Regions from separate parts of the Micromonospora sp. RV43 genome, predicted to be linked through region 3. Evidence: riboswitches for the same ligand, from Rfam matches in the RefSeq annotation. Region 3 holds a riboswitch; each other region holds the start of a gene.
The links. Region 3 has a riboswitch for cobalamin ahead of ABD52_RS20285 (ferredoxin). Riboswitches for the same ligand answer to the same signal wherever they lie in the genome.
Positions count from the first base shown of each region.

Region 1: another riboswitch for cobalamin. It lies ahead of ABD52_RS27115 (peptidase); the one in region 3 lies ahead of ABD52_RS20285 (ferredoxin).
Region 2: another riboswitch for cobalamin. It lies ahead of ABD52_RS05850 (ribonucleoside-diphosphate reductase subunit alpha); the one in region 3 lies ahead of ABD52_RS20285 (ferredoxin).

Region 1 is NZ_LEKG01000139.1:2,247-8,628, forward strand. It holds gene ABD52_RS27110 (hypothetical protein) at 58-543, opposite strand; gene ABD52_RS27115 (peptidase) at 579-1,622, opposite strand; cobalamin riboswitch at 1,721-1,857, opposite strand; gene ABD52_RS27120 (alkaline phosphatase PhoX) at 1,987-3,147, opposite strand; gene ABD52_RS27125 (beta-1,3-glucanase family protein) at 3,326-4,918, opposite strand; gene ABD52_RS27130 (hypothetical protein) at 5,090-5,530, shown strand; gene ABD52_RS27135 (tetratricopeptide repeat protein) at 5,596-6,382, opposite strand, start outside.
Region 2 is NZ_LEKG01000014.1:55,748-62,129, reverse strand. It holds gene ABD52_RS05860 (LysE family translocator) at 1-196, shown strand, start outside; gene ABD52_RS05855 (PrsW family glutamic-type intramembrane protease) at 284-1,129, opposite strand; cobalamin riboswitch at 1,250-1,466, shown strand; gene ABD52_RS05850 (ribonucleoside-diphosphate reductase subunit alpha) at 1,644-3,977, shown strand; gene ABD52_RS05845 (ribonucleotide-diphosphate reductase subunit beta) at 3,968-4,996, shown strand; gene ABD52_RS05840 (MFS transporter) at 5,018-6,253, opposite strand; gene ABD52_RS05835 (condensation domain-containing protein) at 6,292-6,382, opposite strand, start outside.
Region 3 is NZ_LEKG01000083.1:12,981-19,362, forward strand. It holds gene ABD52_RS20260 (bifunctional cobalt-precorrin-7 (C(5))-methyltransferase/cobalt-precorrin-6B (C(15))-methyltransferase) at 1-640, shown strand, start outside; gene ABD52_RS20265 (cobalt-precorrin-4/precorrin-4 C(11)-methyltransferase) at 637-1,392, shown strand; gene ABD52_RS20270 (precorrin-2 C(20)-methyltransferase) at 1,393-2,895, opposite strand; gene ABD52_RS20275 (precorrin-8X methylmutase) at 2,892-3,557, opposite strand; gene ABD52_RS20280 (sulfite reductase subunit beta) at 3,554-4,432, opposite strand; cobalamin riboswitch at 4,478-4,659, shown strand; gene ABD52_RS20285 (ferredoxin) at 4,749-5,393, shown strand; gene cobN (cobaltochelatase subunit CobN) at 5,390-6,382, shown strand, end outside.

The DNA of each region.
Region 1 (6,382 bases), on a different contig from region 3:
CCGGGCGCGCGACGACGCCAGAGCAGTTGCCGGCACCCGGTGCGCCGCCGGTCACACCTAGGGAGCGGCGATGCTCGGCGGGGCGCCGGCGCCGAAGGACCAGCCCTCGACACTGCCCGGCGCGGGGTTGTAGCCGGTCGCCCCCGACGTGCTGTAGGACCAGGAGCCGCCGCTGGACGCATGCCAGTACGACCAGTACGCCGTGGCCGGCGGGGTGTTGACGCACGGCTCCGTCGCGGCGGTGGGCTTGCCGTTGATCCGGCAGACGAAGGCCAGGCCCCAGCGGGCGGTGCCGGTCACTGTGAAGCCGGCGGCCTGGAGCGCGGCCAGGCCGGTGGCCGGATCGCCCGGCGCACAGGCGACCTGGACGCCGCCGCCGAGCGCGGCGAAGTCGACGACCACAGTGACTCCCGAGGTGCCCGCGCAGGCGGCGGCGTGCGCCGCCCGGGGCGCGGGTTCGACTGCGGTCAGCGCGACGCCGGCGACGACGGCGGCCAGCAGGCCGGCCAGCCAGGTGCGGACTGTGGAACGATGACGGAACACGGATCCTCCTGTGATCGGGCGAGCGGCGAAGGGGTTCACGGGCAGGCGAGCGCCGGTGCGCCGGGGTCGGCGCCGGCGGCGGACAGACGGGCGTACCCGATCCCGGTGAGACCGAGGACGGCCTGGGCGGTCGCCCGGGGTGCGGTGGCCGGGTCGAAGCCGCCGCCGTCGAAGTCGACAGCGCCCCTGTCGGCCGGCGCCCCGGCGCAGCCGACCTGGAGTCCGGCGAGGAATGCCCGGGCCCGCGCCCAGGCCGGCAGCCGGTGGCCGTCGCGCAGGGCCTGCGCGGCGAGGCCGGTGCTGTTGGCGTTCGGCGTGCCGCCCGCGTTGGCGAAGCCGCCGTCGGCACGCTGAACGGACACCAGCCAGCGCAGCCCGGCGGCGGCGTCGGCCGGACGGTCCGCGGCGCGCAGCGCCTGTGCCGCGAGCGCGGTGGCGTCCACGTCGGACGTGCAGACCGGTTGCGCGGGCAGCAGCGGGTAGCCGCCGTCCGGGCACCGGGTGCCGGCCAGCCAGGCGGCCGCCGCCGGTGGCGCTCCGCCCGCCGTACGGTCCAGCGCCAGCAGCGCGAAGGATTGGCTGAACGCGTTGCTGTAGTCGCCGTACGCGGACCGGTCGCTGAACCTGCCGGCCGGCGTCTGGAGCGAGCGCAGCCGGGCGATCAGGTCCACCCCGCCGACGCCGGCCGGGTCGCCGCCGCGCACCTGCACGGCGAGGGCGAGCTTGGCGGTCGCACCCGCGTACGCCTCGGAGACGCCGTCGCCGAGGTAGCCGTCGCGGATGTCCGGCCGGGTGACCCAGGCCAGCGCGTCGCCGCCGTGGTCGTCGGCGACGCCGGTGGCGGCGAAGGCGAACACGGCGTCGAGGGTCAGCCCCTGGTCGGGGTACGCGACACCGTCGAAGACCGCCTCGAAGCGTTCGCCGTCGACGAGTTGCCGGGCGAGCCAGCCGCCGGCGGCCTCCGGACGGGTGAGGGCGGCGCGCTCGGGGGCGGCGACGGCGGGTGTGGTGAGGGTGAGAGCAGCGAGTACGCCGCAGAGGAGCGCGAGCAGGCGGTGCCGGCTTCGGCGGACGACCATCGGAAGCGCCTTTCCGGCCCGGCGGTCGTCGAAAGCCCGGACGACCGCGGCAACGCCGCGTCGACCGGGACTCCGACCCGTGGGCCACGACGGGTGGGGAGCGGATGCACGCGTACGACGGGTATTCGGGCTCGCCGCCGCAGATCTCTCTGGGCGGCCTACCGTTGCGGGCCAGCGCCGGATTTCGACCGGTCTTCCCCCGCACGTACACGCGGTGGTTCAGTTGTCGCGACAGTCTGCTGTGGCCGGAGCGCCGATGTCAATGCGCCAGGATCCGGACACGTGCCGTGACGGCCGGCAGGACGCCCGGTGAAGACCGGGCGTCCTCGACCGCGTGGTCACTGTCAGCGGGGCCGGGAGCCGGTCATCGGCGGAACGGCCCGGTGACGCAGTAGGTGATGCCGCCGGAGGACGAGCCGGTCGTGCCGCGTTGCGACGAGAAGTACAGCCGGTCCCCCGCCGGGGTGAACGCCGGCCCGGTGATCTCCGAACCGCTCTGTCCGGTGATCCGCAGGAAGACCGAGATCTTGTCGTCGGGCGTGATCATGCAGATCTCCATGTTCCCGCCGTCCTCCGCGACGTACAGGTCACCGGCAGTGGACCCGGTGATGTTGTCGACCCCGGTCAGCGGAGGGGTGCCCGGACTGACCAGGTTGTCGTCGTAGGCGAGCTCGTACGTGCCGGCGGCCAGGTTGACCTGCCACACGCGGTTGTCGCCCTTCGTGGTGAACCAGACGGTGTCATCCGCGTAGTGACAGCCCTCGCCGCCGTTGAACGTCTTCGCGCCGGACACCTGCTGCCGGGTCGGGGTGGGCGAGCCGTCCGGGTCGGGCACCGTGGCCCAGGTGAACGTGCCGGAGGTCGCCGTACCGGCGCGGAAGACCTGGAGGGTTCCGGCGGAGAGGTCGCCCCAGGTGGTCGGCACGAACCGGTAGAACTTGCCGTCGGTCTCGTCCTCGGTCAGGTAGACGACCCGGCGGACCGGGTCGGCCGCGGCCGCCTCGTGCTTGAACCGGCCCAGCGCGGGACGCGCCACGGCGGTCCCGCCGAGGGGGTACGTCTCGAAGACCCGCCCCAGGGACACCTCCTCGCAGGAGAGCCAGGTGTTCCACGGCGTCTTCCCCCCGGCGCAGTTGTTGTTGGTGCCGGAGAGGATCCGCGACGCCCCGACCACGGCGCCGCTGGAGTTGAAGACGAGGCGTGAGGCACCGCCGCCCGCACCGGCTGACACCTCGGAGTTCGACACGTAGATCCAGCCGGTGCCGTTCGGGAACACGGCGCCACCGTCCGGAGCGTCGTGCCAGGTGTACGACGTCCCCGGCACCGTCCGACGGGATCGTGCGACGATCGAGCTGGTGAAGCCGGCCGGCAACTGGATGCCGTTGGCGTCGGCGGGCTGGAGCCCACCGTAGGGGCCCGCCGCGTTCTGCGCCGGGGCTCCGTACGCCGCCGACCACGCGGTGAACGGCAGCGCGACAGCGCCCGCACCGACGACAGTGGCCCGCAGCATTGCTCGACGATCCATGGAACCTCCTCGGTAGGTTCCCCAGATCTGACCGGGCGGAGCTTACGCACATCGATCTGTTGGATGAACGTCGATGGACGCCTCGGTGCGCGGCGTCGTGTCACCGGCCGTCTCGTCCGTCGCCTGCCGGTGACGGGAGCGACTCGCGGTCGGCCCCCGCCACCGTTCGCATGGCTGGTCAGCCCTTGCGCCACTTCTGGTTGGCCGTGCCCCCGCAGTCCCAGAGCTGGAGCCTCGCGCCGTCGTTGCCGTTCCAGTCCTTGATGTCGACGCACTTGCCGGCCTGGAGGTTGACCAGGTCTCCGGCCGCGTTCAGGGTGAACTGCTGGGCGCCGGTGCCGTTGCAGGTGTAGAGCTGCACCGCCGCCCCGTTCGCGGTGGACCCGGCGTCGACGTCCATGCACTTGTTGTTCTGGCTCTTGAGCGCCGTGCCGCTGAACGTCCACTTCTGCGCGTTGGTGTTGTTGCAGTTCCACATCTGCAACGGCGCGCGGTCGACGAAGTTGGAGCTCGGCACGTCGATGCACTTGTTGTTCCAGTTGCTGACCACTGGCACCCCGGTGGTCGGGGTGCTGCCGCCACCGCCGGTGAACGGGCTGAGGATCAGTCCGGCCGAACGGGGATCGCCGTCGTGCACCAGCGACTCGAATCCACCGACGTCGTCGAAGGCGAACGCGTACGCCCGGCCGTCGGTCATGTTGGCGTGGATCAGGCGTGCGTACTGGTTGGTGGGGTTGCTGCGGTAGAAGTCGGCGGCGTTCGTGCTGGGCTGGGTGTCGACGGTGCCGAGCGTGCCTCGGTTGAGGGCGGCGCAGAGCGTACGCGAGATCGGGCCGACCACCTGGTCGTTCGGCGCGGGCAGGTCGCCGTCACAGCCCCAGACGCTGGCCGAGGAGGGCCGGTTGAAGGAGGCGACCACCTGGCCGCTGCCGTTGGTGAAGGTCATGGTGTTGCCCGAGGTGCGGCCGTAGTACCGGATGGCCGGCTGGTCGGCGAAGGGCGCCACGGTCAGGGTCTTCGTGGTGTACGCGTTCCACGCGGACGCGATGTACGAGTCCAGGTACGTGGTGCTCAGCAGGCCGGCCCCGGCCGCCTTGCCCGGAGCCAGGACGCGTAGCACGGTCCCGTCGGAGCGGGTGTGGACGGTGCCGGCCCAGCCCGGCTGCGCCCGGATCCCGTCGATGACCGCGTTGCGTCCGTTGGCCACCACGTCGCCGGTGCGCTTGGTGACGCCGTTGGCGCCGGTCACGGTGACCGCGTGCGGGATCGCGAACATGTCGACCTGGGAGCTGTTGAGCCACAGCCCGGAGTCGTTGTAGGTGAACTCGCTCCAGTCGAAGAGGATGTCGCGGTTCGCGTCACCGGCCGCCCAGGGCGCGGGCTGCACCAGTCCGTCCGGGGTGAGGAAGAACTTGAGCTTCTGCCCGAGGGAGAAGTAGGCCCGGCCGGAGAAGCCGCGGGGGAACTGGATCGTGGTGCTGCCGCCGTTGCCGGGGCCCGGTATGGAGACGTCCGGCGCGGGTGACGGCGGGAGCTGCCCGCCGGTCCACGGCACGAAGGTGCCGCCGGAGGTGACGTAGCCGAGTCGGCCGGAGGACAGCTGGACGCCGATGACGTAGAGGTGGACCGGGTCGCTGCGGCCGGTGGTGTTGGTGACGGTGACCGGCAGCAACGCCGGTCCGACCGCCTGGGCGGGCGTGGCGACGACGGCGCCGGTGAGCCCGGCGAGCAGGGCGGACGCGGCGGCGAGCAGCCTTCTTCGGAGACGCATGGGGACACCTCGCGGGAGACGGGGGGACGGGAGAGCGCTCTCTCAGCAGGGTCCAATTGTTAATATTGTTTGTCAATAGGTGGTTGCCTATGGATCAGGGCCACGGCGAAGGTCACCGGTTGATTAAGATCCACTACGGAACAGTCGACTGTGGATTGGGTAGGTAGGTACATGAAACGCATGCTTTCGGCGCTGACGGCGCTGGTGACCGTCGCGGCGGGCCTGACTGTCGGCGCCCCCGCCGCCCAGGCGGCCGGCTCCTGCTCGGGGACCATCACCTACAGCCAGGTGCAGTCGTCCGGGCTCGGTGAACTGGTGATCTACTACAACAGCAGCAACGGGGGCACCAACAGCGCCTGCTTCTACCACCGCGGCGCGGCGTACGGGAGGTCGGCGCCGACCTTCGTGCAGATCTACCGCTGCGCGGAGCGGTCGGGCGAGGGCGCGCACTGCACCCGGTCGGGCGGCGCGGACACCAATTCCGGTGACTTCAGCTATTACGCCGGCCCGGTCGCCGTCACCGGTACGGCGAACTACTGCGTCGAGGCGGTCGGCTACATCGGATGGGCCGGTGAGCGCCACCAGATCTACAGCCGCCGCCAGGGCTGCTGAAACCGCTCCCCTTCCCCGGACCGGGGCCGGCGCACGATGAGCGCCGGCTCCCCGGCCGGGCCGGGTCAGACGGCCAGCGCGCGGCGGCACCTGGTGAGTTCCGCGCGCAGATCCCGGCGCAGGGCGCGGTCCAGGCCGGGCTGGGCGAGCGCCTGGGCGAAGTCGCGGGCCGCCTCGTCCCACCGGCCCAGCCGGGCCAGGGCCGTACCCCGGTTGTAGCGCGGCACGGGGGCCTCCGACAGCGCCACCGCCCGGTCCAGGTCGGCGAGCGCGGCGGCCACGTCGCCGCGCTCGAACCGGGTGGCGGCCCGGTTCGTCCACGCCTCCACCAGTTCGGGGTCCCCGTTCAGGGCCCGGGTGAGCAGTTCGTCGGCCTCGGCGGGCCGGCCGCGCTCGGCGAGGACCAGGCCCAGGGTGCACAGCAGCGCGGGCTCCTGCGGAGCGCCGGCCAGCCCGGCCCGCGCACCCGCCTCGGCGGCATCCAGCGCGCCGCGCTCCACGTGCAGGTTGACCAGGGCGATCCGGGCGTCGAGGTGCCCCGGTTCGATGGCGAGCACCCGCTCCAGGTCGGCGCGAGCCCGCTCGGGGCGGCCCCGCTCCTGCTGGAGCACGGCCCGGTTGTAGTACGCCTCGGGCAGATGCGGTCCCAGCCGGATGGCGGCGTCGTAGTCCCTGATCGCGGCTCGGGTCCGGCCCGCCGCCCGGTGGAGGGCGGCGCGGTCCACGTAGTACTCGCAGTTGTCGGGGTCGTGGGCGATCACGGTGTCCAGATCGGCCAGCGCCCGCGCCGGGTCGCCCAGCGCGAGGTGAACCTGCGCCCGGTTGTGGCGCAGCCGGGCCAGGTCCTGCGGG
Region 2 (6,382 bases), on a different contig from region 3:
GGCGGGCCCGGTGGCGGCGCAGCTGGTGCTGCTCGGCGTGCTGTTCGTCGCGGTGCAGCTCGCCGTGGACCTGGCGCTCGGGGTGGGCGCCGGGCGGTTCGCCAGGCGGTGGGGCGACAGCCGCTGGTCACGGCGCGTCGACCGGCTCTGCGCTGTCGCCTTCGTCGCGCTCGGCGTCCGGCTGGCCGCCGGCTGAGACGCACCGGGGCGAGTGGCGGGGCGCGGTGGGGCGTCGGCAATGCCCGGGCCGGTTGATCGACTCCATCACGCCGAGGTGGCGGCATCAGAAGTGCTCCGACCCCGCCACCTCGGCGAACTGGCGATGACCATGAGGCCGGTCCCGGTTCGACTCCGCCGGCGTCCCGGACGCGGGCGGCCGCTCGCGGTCCAGGTGCAGGCGCAGCAGCACCCAGCCCAGCGACACGGCGCCGATGAACACGTACGCGGGCTGGGTGCCGAACGTGTCCCAGCAGGTGTGCAGCGTGACGGCGGCGGCGAAGGTGAGCAGGAACGCCGCCAGCTTCCGGCCGCCGGGCGCGGCGGCGAACGTGAACAGCGCGGCGGCGGTCAGCCCGGTCCAGGCCAGGTGCGCGGCGGGCGCGGTGAGACCGCGTACCAGCAGCGTCCGCTCGACCGCGCCGAGGTTGCCCTCCGACCCGACGAACGCGGCGAACGCGTAGCCCATGGTCTCCAGCGCGGCGAACCCGGCGCCGGAGGCCACGCCGATCACCAGGCCCTGCGCCGGGGACGGGTGCCGCCGCCACAGCAGCAGGATGCCGGCCGGCACGATCAGTTTGGCGGTCTCCTCGGCCAGGCCGACGAGCGCCATCGGCAGGACGCCGAGGCGGTGCAGGGTGCCGTACTCCAGCCAGCCGGCGGCGACCACGCCGACCACGCCGCCGAGGAGCGCGGCGACGCCGACGACGGAGCCGGGGACCGGGCGGCGGGCCGGCCGTCCCTGGGCGAAGGCCAGGAACGTGGCGGGTGCGACGCACGCGCCGAGCACGATCAGCGCCGGGACGAACGTGACGGTCCCGGTGCCGGCGAGTGTCTCCAGCACCAGCAGGTGAAGCCCGACGCCGACGAGCAGGACCGCCACCCACGCCCAGCGGCGTCCGGTATTCCCCATACCGCCGAGTATCGCGCCCGCCGGGTCGCGCCGGAATCGGGGGTAGGCACTGTGGACAGTGAGATCATTCCGACACGCCGACACGACATCTGGTGTTGCACGCAAGCCCTCACCGCCATATATGGTGGTGCCGCAGCTGGTTCGGCCGAGCCCTTCGGGGCGGGGCCGAGGCAAGAGGGAACCCGGTGGGAATCCGGGACTGCCCCGCAGCGGTGAGTGGGAACGACAGCCGTCAACAGCACTGGGCCACCGGCCTGGGAAGCGACGGCCGGTAGGCGACCGGCGACCCCGGTCGGGCCCGCGAGTCCGAAGACCTGCCAGCGCGCCGTACGCCTCCGCGTACGGCGGCCGGAGGTCGCGCGGGACGACCGACGCCAGCAGCCGGGCCGGCCGTGCGCCGCGCCCGTTGGCGTCTCCCGCCGTCTCCAGACGGTGACAGCGAGGAGAGGTCATGACTGTCGTGCAGGAGAGTCCCCCGTCCGGAACCGGCGGGTCCGAGACCCGCCGGCCGGCGATGCGGGTACGCAAGCGGGACGGCGACACCGAGCCGGTGGACGTCGGCAAGATCGTCCGGGCGGTCGAGCGCTGGGTCGCCGACCTGGACGAGGTGGACCCGCTGCGGGTGGCCACGAAGACGATAAGCGGGCTCTACGACGGGGCGACCACCGCCGAGCTGGACCGGTTGTCGATCCAGACCGCGGCGGAGCTGATCGGCGAGGAGCCGCAGTACTCGAAGCTGGCGGCGCGGTTGCTCGCCGCGTACGTGGACAAGGAGGTCCGCGGACAGGGCGTGGCGAGCTTCAGCCAGTCGATCGCCTACGCGCACGGGCTGGGACTGATCGGCGACGAGACGGCCGCGTTCGTGGCCCGGCACGCCCGCAAGCTCGACGACGCCGTGGACCCGGACGGCGACCTGCGGTTCGAGTACTTCGGACTGCGTACGGTGGCCGACCGCTACCTGCTGCGGCACCCGCAGTCGCGGCTGGTGGTGGAGACGCCGCAGTACTGGCTGCTGCGGGTGGCCTGCGGGCTGTCCCGCACCCCGGGCGAGGCGGTCGGCTTCTACCGGCTGATGTCCAGCCTGGCGTACCTGCCCAGCTCCCCCACGCTGTTCAACTCCGGCACCCGGCACACCCAGATGTCGTCGTGCTTCCTGGTCGACTCGCCGCGCGACGAGCTGGACTCGATCTACGAGCGGTACCACCAGGTGGCGAAGCTGTCGAAGTTCTCCGGCGGCATCGGCATCTCCTGGTCGCGGGTGCGTGGCCGGGGCGCGCTGATCCGGGGCACCAACGGCCGGTCCAACGGCATCGTGCCGTTCCTCAAGACGCTCGACGCCGGGGTGGCCGCGGTCAACCAGGGCGGCCGGCGCAAGGGCGCGGCCTGCGTCTACCTGGAGCCGTGGCACCCGGACGTGGAGGAGTTCCTGGAGCTGCGGGACAACACCGGCGAGGAGTCGCGGCGTACGCACAACCTCAACCTGGCCAACTGGATCCCGGACGAGTTCATGCGCCGGGTCGAGGCCGACGGCGAGTGGTCGCTGGTCGACCCGTCGGACGCCCCGGAACTGCCCGACCTGTACGGCGAGGCGTTCGACGCCGCGTACCGGGCGGCGGAGAAGAACGCGGTCCGCACGGTCCGGGCCCGGGACCTGTACGGGCGGATGATGCGCACGCTCGCGCAGACCGGCAACGGCTGGATGACGTTCAAGGACGCCGCGAACCGGCTGTCCAACCAGACCGGCGAGCCGGGCAACGTGATCCACCTGTCCAACCTGTGCACCGAGATCCTGGAGGTCAACGACGACGCCGAGACGGCTGTGTGCAACCTCGGCTCGGTGAACCTCGGCGCCCACGTCACCGCCGACGGCGTGGACTGGGAGCGGCTGCGCGCCACGGTCCGCACCGCCGTGGTGTTCCTCGACCGGGTGATCGACATCAACTACTACCCGGCCGAGCAGGCGGCGGCGTCGAACCCGCGCTGGCGGCCGGTCGGGCTCGGGCTGATGGGGTTGCAGGACGCGTTCTTCACGCTGCGCCTGCCGTTCGACTCGGCGCAGGCCAAGGAGCTGTCCACTCGCGTGCAGGAGGAGATCCTGCTGACCGCGCTGGAGACCTCCGCCGGGCTGGCCGAGCGGTTCGGGCCGCATCCGGCGTACCCGCAGACCCGGGCCGCGAAGGGTGACCTGCACCCGGACCTGTGGGGCGCGGAGCCGGCGCAGGCCGGACGGTGGGCGGCGCTGCGCGAGCGGATCGCCGCCCACGGGCTGCGCAACTCGCTGCTGGTGGCGATCGCGCCGACCGCCACCATCGCCTCCATCGCCGGCTGCTACGAGTGCGTGGAGCCGCAGGTGTCCAACCTGTTCAAGCGCGAGACCATGTCCGGGGAGTTCCTCCAGGTCAACACGTACCTGGTGCGGGAGCTGAAGGCGCGCGGGCTGTGGACGCCGCAGGTCCGCGACCGGATCAAGCGGGCCGAGGGTTCGGTGCAGGAAATCACCGAGTTGCCCACGCCGGTGCGGGAGCTGTTCCGCACCGCCTGGGAGCTGCCGCAGCGGGCGCTGATCGACCTGGCCGCCGCGCGGGCGCCCTTCATCGACCAGTCCCAGTCGCTGAACCTGTTCCTGAGCGCGCCGACCATCGGCAAGCTGTCCTCGATGTACCTGTACGCCTGGAAGGCCGGGCTGAAGACCACCTACTACCTGCGTTCCCGTCCCGCCACCCGCATCCAGCAGGCCACCGTCGCGCCGGTGCTCGCCCCGGTCTCCGGCGTGGTCTCCGCCGTGAGCGACGACGAGGCGCTGGCCTGTTCCCTGGAGAACCCCGAGAGCTGCGAGGTATGCCAGTGACCACCACCGCACCGACCCGGCACATGCTGCTCGACCCCGGCATGGACCTGACCCTGCGGCCGATGCGCTACCCGCGCTTCTTCGACCGGTTCAAGGACGCGATCAAGAACACCTGGACGGTCGAGGAGGTGGACCTGCACTCGGACCTCGCCGACCTGGCGAAGCTGTCCCCGGCCGAGCGGCACCTGGTGTCGCGGCTGGTGGCGTTCTTCGCCACCGGCGACACCATCGTCGCCAACAACCTGGTGCTCAACCTGTACCAGCACGTCAACTCCCCGGAGGGCCGGCTCTACCTGTCCCGGCAGCTGTTCGAGGAGGCGGTGCACGTCCAGTTCTACCTGAACCTGCTCGACACGTACGTGCCGGACGAGAAGGAACGGTTCGCCGCGTTCGACGCGGTGGAGAACATCCCGTCGATCGCCCGCAAGGCCGAGTTCTGCTTCCGGTGGATCGACTCGATCTTCGAGCTGCGCGAGCTACGGACCCGCGCGGACCGGCGGGCGTTCCTGCTCAACCTGATCTGCTTCGCCGCGTGCATCGAGGGCCTGTTCTTCTACGGCGCCTTCGCCTACGTCTACTTCCTGCGCTCCCGGGGCCTGCTCAACGGGCTGGCCTCCGGCACCAACTGGGTGTTCCGGGACGAGTCGATGCACATGGCGTTCGCCTTCGACGTGGTGGAGACCGTACGCGCCGAGGAGCCGGACCTGTTCGACGACGAGATGGAGCGGCAGGTGAAGGAGATGCTGGCCGAGGCGGTGGAGTGCGAGGTGAGCTTCGCCGAGGACCTGCTGGGGCAGGGCGTGCCCGGGATGTCACTGGCCGACATGCGCGAGTACCTCCAGCACGTGGCCGACCGGCGCCTCGCAGTGCTCGGCATCGCCCCCATGTACGGCAGCGGCAACCCGTTCGCGTTCATGGAGTTGCAGGACGTGCAGGAGCTGTCCAACTTCTTCGAGCGCCGGGTGTCGGCGTACCAGGTCGGGGTGACCGGCTCGGTCACCTTCGACGACGACTTCTGAGCGCCACCCCCGCCCCGGCCGTCACGGCCGGGGCGGGACCGGGCTCTCGCCGGGCAGCGCCGTCGCCCGGACCCGCCCGATCAGCGCCACCACGGCGATCGCCATCACGGCCACCACCACGAACGCGCTGCGCAGGTCCAGGGCGCCGGCGAGCAGGCCGATCACCGGCGCCGCGAGCAACGCGCCCGGCCACTGGCCCATCGCCACCACCGAGACGCCCTCACCCGAGGTGAGGCCCGGCTGTTCGCCGGCGAAGCCGAGCACCGTCGGGGTCACGCACGCCAGGCCGAAGCCGAGCAGTCCGAAGCCGGCCATCACCGCGGCCGGATGGGGGTACGCCACCGGCAGCGCCACGCCGACGGTGGCGACGAGCGCGGACAGCCGGACGAAGCGGATCCGCCCGAACCGGCCGGCCAGCCGGTCGCCGAACAGCCGGGCGACGGTGGCGGCCAGCGACAGGCAGGTGTACGTGGCCGCGGCGAGCACCGCGGCAGCGCCCGCGACCTCGGTTGCGTACAGCGCGCTCCACTGTGCGCCGGCCATCTCGATGAACGAGGCGAGGAACGCGATCACCGCGAGCAGCAGCAGCTGCGGGGTGAACCGGTCGCGCAGCCGCCGCCGGTCCTCGCCGTCCTTCGTCTCCTGCCGGGGCGTATCAGGCAGCCAGCGGTGCGTACCGACCAGCAGCGCTCCCAGCAGGACGCTGGTGACAGCCATCTGCGCCGACGGGGACATCCCGATCGCCGCGGCGCCGGTGCCGCAGAGGCCGCCGGCCAGCATGCCGATGCTGAAGCCGGCGTGGAAGGTGGACAGGATGGGCCGCCCGTAGCGCTTCTGCACCTCGACCGACTGGGCGTTCATCGGCGTGGCCAGCAGGTTCGCCGCGAAGCCCCAGACCGCCAGCCCGCCGACAAGCGCCACCACTGTGGTGGACGCGGCCAGCAGCGGCGCGTTGACCAGGATCAGCGCGGCCCCGGCCAGCGCCAGCCGGCGGGTGTTGATCCGGCTGATCAGCACCGCCACCACGACCAGGGAGACCAGCTCCCCGGCGTTCGTGGCGATGTTGGCCAGGCCCCAGCCGGTGTTGCCGACGCCTACCGCGTCCCGCACCTCCGGCACGCGGGCCGACCACCCGCCGATGGCCAGGCCCATGATGACGAAGAGCAGCGCCACCGACCAGCGGGCCCGTACGGCCGAGCGTGGCACCGGCGGCGCGGGCTGCTCCGTCGTGTGCTGGTTCGTCGAGGTGTCCGTCATGGTCGTCGTACCTCTCTCCGATCGGTCCGTCGGAACTCCTACCCGATCGCGTGGTCGAGGAAGCACGCACCGTCAGGAAGGTGTACCTCCGCCGGGGTGGTCCCGGAATCGGTGACGAGCGCCGAGACC
Region 3 (6,382 bases):
CGGGTGGGACCTGAACGACGTGCCGCGGTTGAACGTTCTCGCCGTCGAAGTTCGCGGTGCCGGTCCGGGCTGGGCCTCGGGCGGCGTGTTGCCCGACGACGCGTTCGAGCACGGCGGGCAGATCACCAAACGTGACCTGCGGGCCAGTGCCCTGGCCCGGCTCGCGCCCGCGCCCGGTCAGCTGCTGTGGGACGTCGGCGCCGGCAGCGGCTCGATCGGTGTGGAGTGGATGCGGGCCTGGCCGACGGCACGGACGATCGCGGTGGAGCCCCGCTCCGACCGGGCCGCGCTGGTGCACCGCAACGCCGCTGCCCTCGGCGTGCCGGGTCTGTGTCTGGTCGAGGGTTCGGCGCCCGGGGCCCTGTCCGGCCTGGACCGTCCCGACGCGGTGTTCGTCGGCGGCGGGGCCACCGTCCCCGGCGTGCTGGACACCTGCTGGGATGCGCTCGGCGCAGGTGGACGGCTCGTCGTGCACGGTGTCACCGCCGAGACCGAGGCGGTGCTGCTGGAGCAGCACAGCCGGCGCGGCGGTGAACTCGTCCGCCTGCACGTCGAACGCGCCGAACCGCTCGGCGGCTTCACCGGCTGGACGCCCGCGCGGGCAGTCAGCCAGTGGTCCATCGTCAAGGGAGATCCATGACCGTCCATTTCGTCGGGGCCGGGCCCGGCGCCGCCGACCTGCTCACCCTCCGCGCGGTACGCCTGCTCGAGTCCGCCGACGTGTGCCTGTACCCGGGCACGTACCTCGACGCCGAGGTGCTGGAGCACTGCCGTGACGACGCCCGGCTGATCGACACCCAGCACCTCGACCTGGACCAGATCACCACGCACCTGGTCCAGGCACACGCCGACGGGTCCGAGGTCGTACGGCTGTGCTCCGGTGACCCGTCGCTGTACTCGGCGGTGCACGAGCAGGCACGCCGGCTCGACGCCGCCCGGGTCCCGTGGGACGTCACGCCCGGCGTGCCGGCCTATGCGGCTGCTGCCGCCGCCGTCGGCGCCGAGCTGACCGTCCCGGAGCTGGCCCAGTCGGTCGTGCTCACCCGCGCGCAGGCCCGGTCCACGGTCATGCCGTCGGGAGAGAAGCTCGCCGCGTTCGCCGCGACCGGCGCGACGCTCGCCCTGCACCTGGCGGTCACGCGTACCCGCGAGCTGGCCGCCGAACTGGCCGGCTACTACGGCCACGACTGCCCCATAGTCGTGGTGCACCGGGTGTCGCAGCCGCAGGAGCTCATCCTGCGCGGCACGCTGGCCGACATCGGCGGCCGGGTCGAGCAGGCCGGTCTGCGACAGGCAGCGGTCATCCTGGTCGGCCCGGCGCTGGCCGGGGACGTCCGTGGCGGCGAGTCGTTCCTCTACTCGGCCGGTCGCGAGCGCCGCGTGCGCGGCTGATCAGGGCACGAAGCGCGGGCTCCAGACACGTCCGGCCGCGGTGACTCGCGTCGCCGAGGCGCCGATGATCAACAGGCATTTCATGTCGATGCTGCCGGGGTCCAGTTCGCCGAGCGAGGTGACGGTGAGACTCTCCCCGGCCCGGCCGATGTCGCGGCCCACGACCACGACCGTCCGGGGGGACTTGTGCTCCAGCAGCACGGCCCGGGCCTGCGCGACCTGTTCGGTGCGTGAGCGTGAGCGCGGGTTGTAGAGGGCCAGCACCAAATCCGCCTCGGCGACAGCGCGCAGCCGCTTGACCACGACCTCCCACGGCTTGAGCCGGTCCGACAGGCTCATCACCGCGAAATCGGCCCCGATCGGCGCGCCCGCGCGCGCCGCGACCGCCTGGACGGCGGAGATCCCGGGTACGACACGGATGGCGACGCCGGCGTAGCGGGGGTCCTCCGCGGCCTCGAACACCGCCGACGCCATGCCGAAGACGCCCGCGTCACCGCCGGAGACGACCGCGACGCGCTCACCGGCGAGCGCCAGTTCGAGCGCCTGCCGGGCCCGCTCGAGCTCGACCGTGTTGCCGGAGGCGTGGCGGACGAGTCCGGGGCGCTGCGCGACGCGCTGGACGTACGGGCCGTAGCCGACGACGTGGCCGACCTCGGCGAGCACCTGCGACGCCTCGGGGGAGAGCCACCGATCGGGACCGGGGCCGAGGCCCACGACGACGACCTCGGCGCCGGGATAAGGTTCGGTGACCCTGGTGGCCGGGAGGTCGTAACGGGCCACTCCGGGCCGGGTGTCGCCGGGGACCAGCACGATCGAGAAGTACGGCACCGTGGCGGGGTCCACGTCGGCGACAGGCAGTACCCGCTCGGCGGTCATCGACGCCCGTTCGACGTACCAGGAGCCCTCGACGCGCGCGGCCTGCTCGAGCGCCGAGCGGACCTTGGTGAACGTCCGGCCCAGCTTCATGATCACCGCCCCGTCGGTGTCGGCGAGACGCCGGGCCAGCTCGGGCTCGGGCAACGTTCCCGGCAGCACGGTCAGCACGTCGGTCTGCCGGACCAGCGGCAGGGCGGTGGTGGCGGTGGCGGCGGCGAAGGCGGGCACACCGGCGACGACCTGCGTGTCGAACTCGCCGGCGAGCCGGTCGTGCAGGTACATGAACGAGCCGTAGAGCATCGGGTCGCCCTCGGCCAGCACGACCACGTCGCGGCCCGCACGAAGGTGGGCCCGCAGCCGCTCGGCGGCTTCGGCGTAGAAGTCGGCCATCGCCCCGGCGTACCCGCCCGGGTGCTCGGTGCTCTGGGTCGTCACCGGATAGACCAGCGCCTCCTCGATCACGTCGTCCGGGAACAGCCCGGCAGCGATGCGGCGCGCGTTGGACTGTTTGCCGACACCCTGGTGGTAGGCGATGACCTGGGCCGCGCCGATCAGCCGGGCGGCTTTGAGCGTGATCAGTTCGGGATCACCCGGGCCGACCCCGACGCCGGACAGCCGCCCGGTCACTCCGCCTCCCGGGCGAGGGCGTTGAGCGCGGAGGCGGCCATCGCCGAGCCGCCCCGGCGCCCGGTCACCACGAGATAGGGCACGTCGAGGCCGGGGGCGTCGGTGGCGAGGTCGATGAGCGCCTGCTTGGACTCGGCGGCGCCGATGAATCCCACCGGCGTACCGATGATCGCAGCTGGTCGTGGCGCGCCGTCGCGCAGCATCTCCAGCAGGTGGAACAGGGCCGTGGGGGCGTTGCCGAAGGCGACGACCGCGCCGGCGAGGTGGTCGGTCCACAGCGACACCGCCGCCGCCGACCGGGTCGTTGCCCACCGGTGGGCAAGCGCCGGGACCTCGGGTTCGTGCAGAAAGCAGCGGACCTCGTTGTCACGGGGCAGGCGGGCGCGGGTAACGCCGGTGGCGACCATGTGCGCGTCGGTCAGGATCGGCGCCCCCGCCTCCAGCGCCCCGCGGGCGGCGGCCACCAGGCCGGGGTGGATCACCAGGTTGCGGGTGAGGTCGGTCTGGCCGCATGCGTGGATCATCCGCACCGCGACCTTCTCGGCGTCGGCCGGCACACCCGAAAGATCGGCCTCGGCACGGATGGTGGCGAACGAGGCGTCGTAGATCGCCGCGCCGTCGGTGACGTAGTCGTAGCGGCGTGCCGGTGTGGTGAGACTCATGCGTTCTCCAGATCGGGGACGAGCAGGGTGCGGTACGGGGTGACGACGATCTCGCCGGCGCCGAGCGCGCGGATCTCCTCCAGCAGGGGAGCGTCCACTCGGCCGCCGGAAGCCGCGAGGTGCGCGGTGACGCGGCCGTCATCCTGAACGATCCTGCCCAGCGCGGGTGGAGGTGTGCTCACCCGGGTCCGCTCGGCACGGTCGAGTACGGTGCCCAGCAGCGCGGCGCCGGCGCCGGGCAGCTCGTCGACGTGCCAGGGTGAGTCCGGCCGGTCACCCGCGAGCCCGGCGAAGCGTACGGCGAGCCCGGTCAGCGCCGCGGCGGCCTCGTCCAGCCGGATGACTGGCCCCCACGCCGAGGTTCCGGCGCGTAGCTGCGCGGTGTCCGAGTCGAGCGCCACCAACCCCAGGTCCAAGTCACGGCTGACCAGATCACCGCGGCCGTCGTCAAGCACGAACAGGAACCGTCCGGTCAGCGCGGTGAGCCGGGGCTCGGCGCGCAGCCGTGCGTCGAGTCCGGCGACGACCGGGTGTAGATCGGCCCGGCCGCCACTGCGTCCGGTCAGCGGTGAGGCGAGGATGTTGCGGACCAGCTCGTGCGACGTGGACGGTACGAGCCCGGTCGCGATGACGTCGGCGACGACGGTCTCGGGCAGCCGCCCACCGTCGTGCTCGAGACCGCGCACCTGCAGGTTGGCGCGGCTGGTCAGGTGGACCGCGCCGTCGCCGTGCGCACGGGCCACCTCCACGAGTGCGCACAGCGCCGCAGTCGGCACGATCCCGCCGGGGACGCGCACCCGCACGAGCGCGCCGTCGTCGGCGATCCATGGGCGCAGCAGGCCGGGACACAGGTCGCGGCGGGTCCTCTCGGTCACGGCGACATGGTGCCAGAGCCCGTCCCCGGCGACACCGGCTGTCGGTGCTACCGTCGTGATGCCAGTCAAACTCAGCCATGAGCCAGGGAACCCGGTGCGAATCCGGGACTGACGCGCAGCGGTGAGGGTGACGGGCGGGGCACGACGCCACTGGACCCACGGTCTGGGAAGGCGCCCCGTCCGGTTGATCCCGAGTCCGAAGACCTGCTGGCCGCAGATCCGTCTGCGACACGTGCCCATCCAGGCCTCGCGCACAGGCCCCGGACGAAAGAAGACCCCGTGTCCCGATCGCACCGGATCACCGGCTCCTGACCCCGTGAGCGTCCTCGTTCACGTCGCGACCGCACTGACGGACGCCGCGTCGCCGGTGCTACGCGGGCAGGCCGAGGCAGCCGGCGCCCGACTGGCCTTCCTGCAAGCCGGCGAGCCGACGCTGACCCATGTGCTCGACCTGCTGCACGCCGAGGGCGTTCGGGAGGTTCGCCTGGAACCGGTGAGCACCGACGACCTGACTTTCGCCCGTTCGTGGGTGGGACGCGTGGCCGGCCACTGGCACCGTCAGCAGATCGACCCGCCGGTCATCCGGTTCGGCGAGCGCGCGATCACCGGGCACGAGGCGCCACTCACCTCACCGGCCTGGGACACCCTGCCGCCGTACCGCCATCATCTACTGCTGTGCCGCGGCCCGCGCTGCAGTGCCCGCGGCGCGGACGAGACCTATCGCGCGATCGTGGGCGCGCTCGTCGAGCAGCAGCTCACCGACGCCGACGTCCTCATGGCCCAGACCGGCTGCCTGTTCCCGTGCAACCACGGACCAGTCGCCGTCGTGCACCCCGACGGCACCTGGTACGGGCCGGTGCGACCCGGCGACGCGGCACGCCTCGTCGGCGAGCACCTACGCGCCGGCCGTCCGGTCGGCGACCTGCGCCTCGGCTCCCGTGTCACCGAAGGAGAAACATGACACGCATCGCCCTGCTGTCCACCTCGGACACCGACCTGCTCTCGGCGCGGGCCAGCAACGCGGACTGGTCCTGGGCCAACCCTGCCCGGCTCACCGGCGAGCGCCGCGACACCCTGACCACCGAGGCCGACGTGGTCGTTCTGCGGGTGCTCGGCTCGCCCGAGGACGTACGCGACCTCGCCGCGCTGATCCGCGGCACCGGCCGTCCCCTGGTCGTGCTCGGTGGGGAACGGACGCCGAACGCCGCGTTGATGGGGCTGTCGACCGTCCCGATCGGCGTCTGCGCCGAGGCGCACCGCTACCTCGCCGAGGGCGGCGCGGAGAACCTGCGCCAACTGCACGCCTTCCTGTCCGACACCGTGCTGCTGACCGGCGAAGGCTTCGAACCGCCGGCCGTGCTGCCCGAGTGGGGAGTCAGCCGGCAGCCGGCCCCGGACGCCCGGCCCCGCGTCGGAGTCCTGTACTACCGGGCCCACGAGGTGAGCGGCAACAACGCGTTCGCCCACGAACTCGCCGATGCCATCGACACCACCGGCGTGGCCGCCGGCGTACCGATCTACGTCTCGTCACTGCGGGCGGCGCCCGAGGAGTTGTACGCCGAACTCGCCACCCTGGACGCGATCGTCGTCACGGTCCTGGCCGCCGGCGGCGCCCGGCCCGCCACCGCGAGCGCCGGCGGCGACGACGAGTCCTGGGACGTCGAACGGCTGCGCGCCCTCGACATCCCCGTGCTGCAGGCTCTGGCGCTCACGTCCGGCAGAGCCGAGTGGGAGGCGTCCGACGAAGGCGTCACCCCGCTCGACTCCGCGACCCAGATCGCCATCCCCGAGTTCGACGGCCGCCTCATCACCGTCCCGTTCTCATTCAAGGAGGTCGACGCCGACGGCCTGCCCCGCTACGTGACCGACCCTGAGCGATGCACCCGCGTCGCGGGCATCGCCGTCAACCACGCCCGACTGCGGTATGTCCCGCCCGCCGAGCGCAAGGTG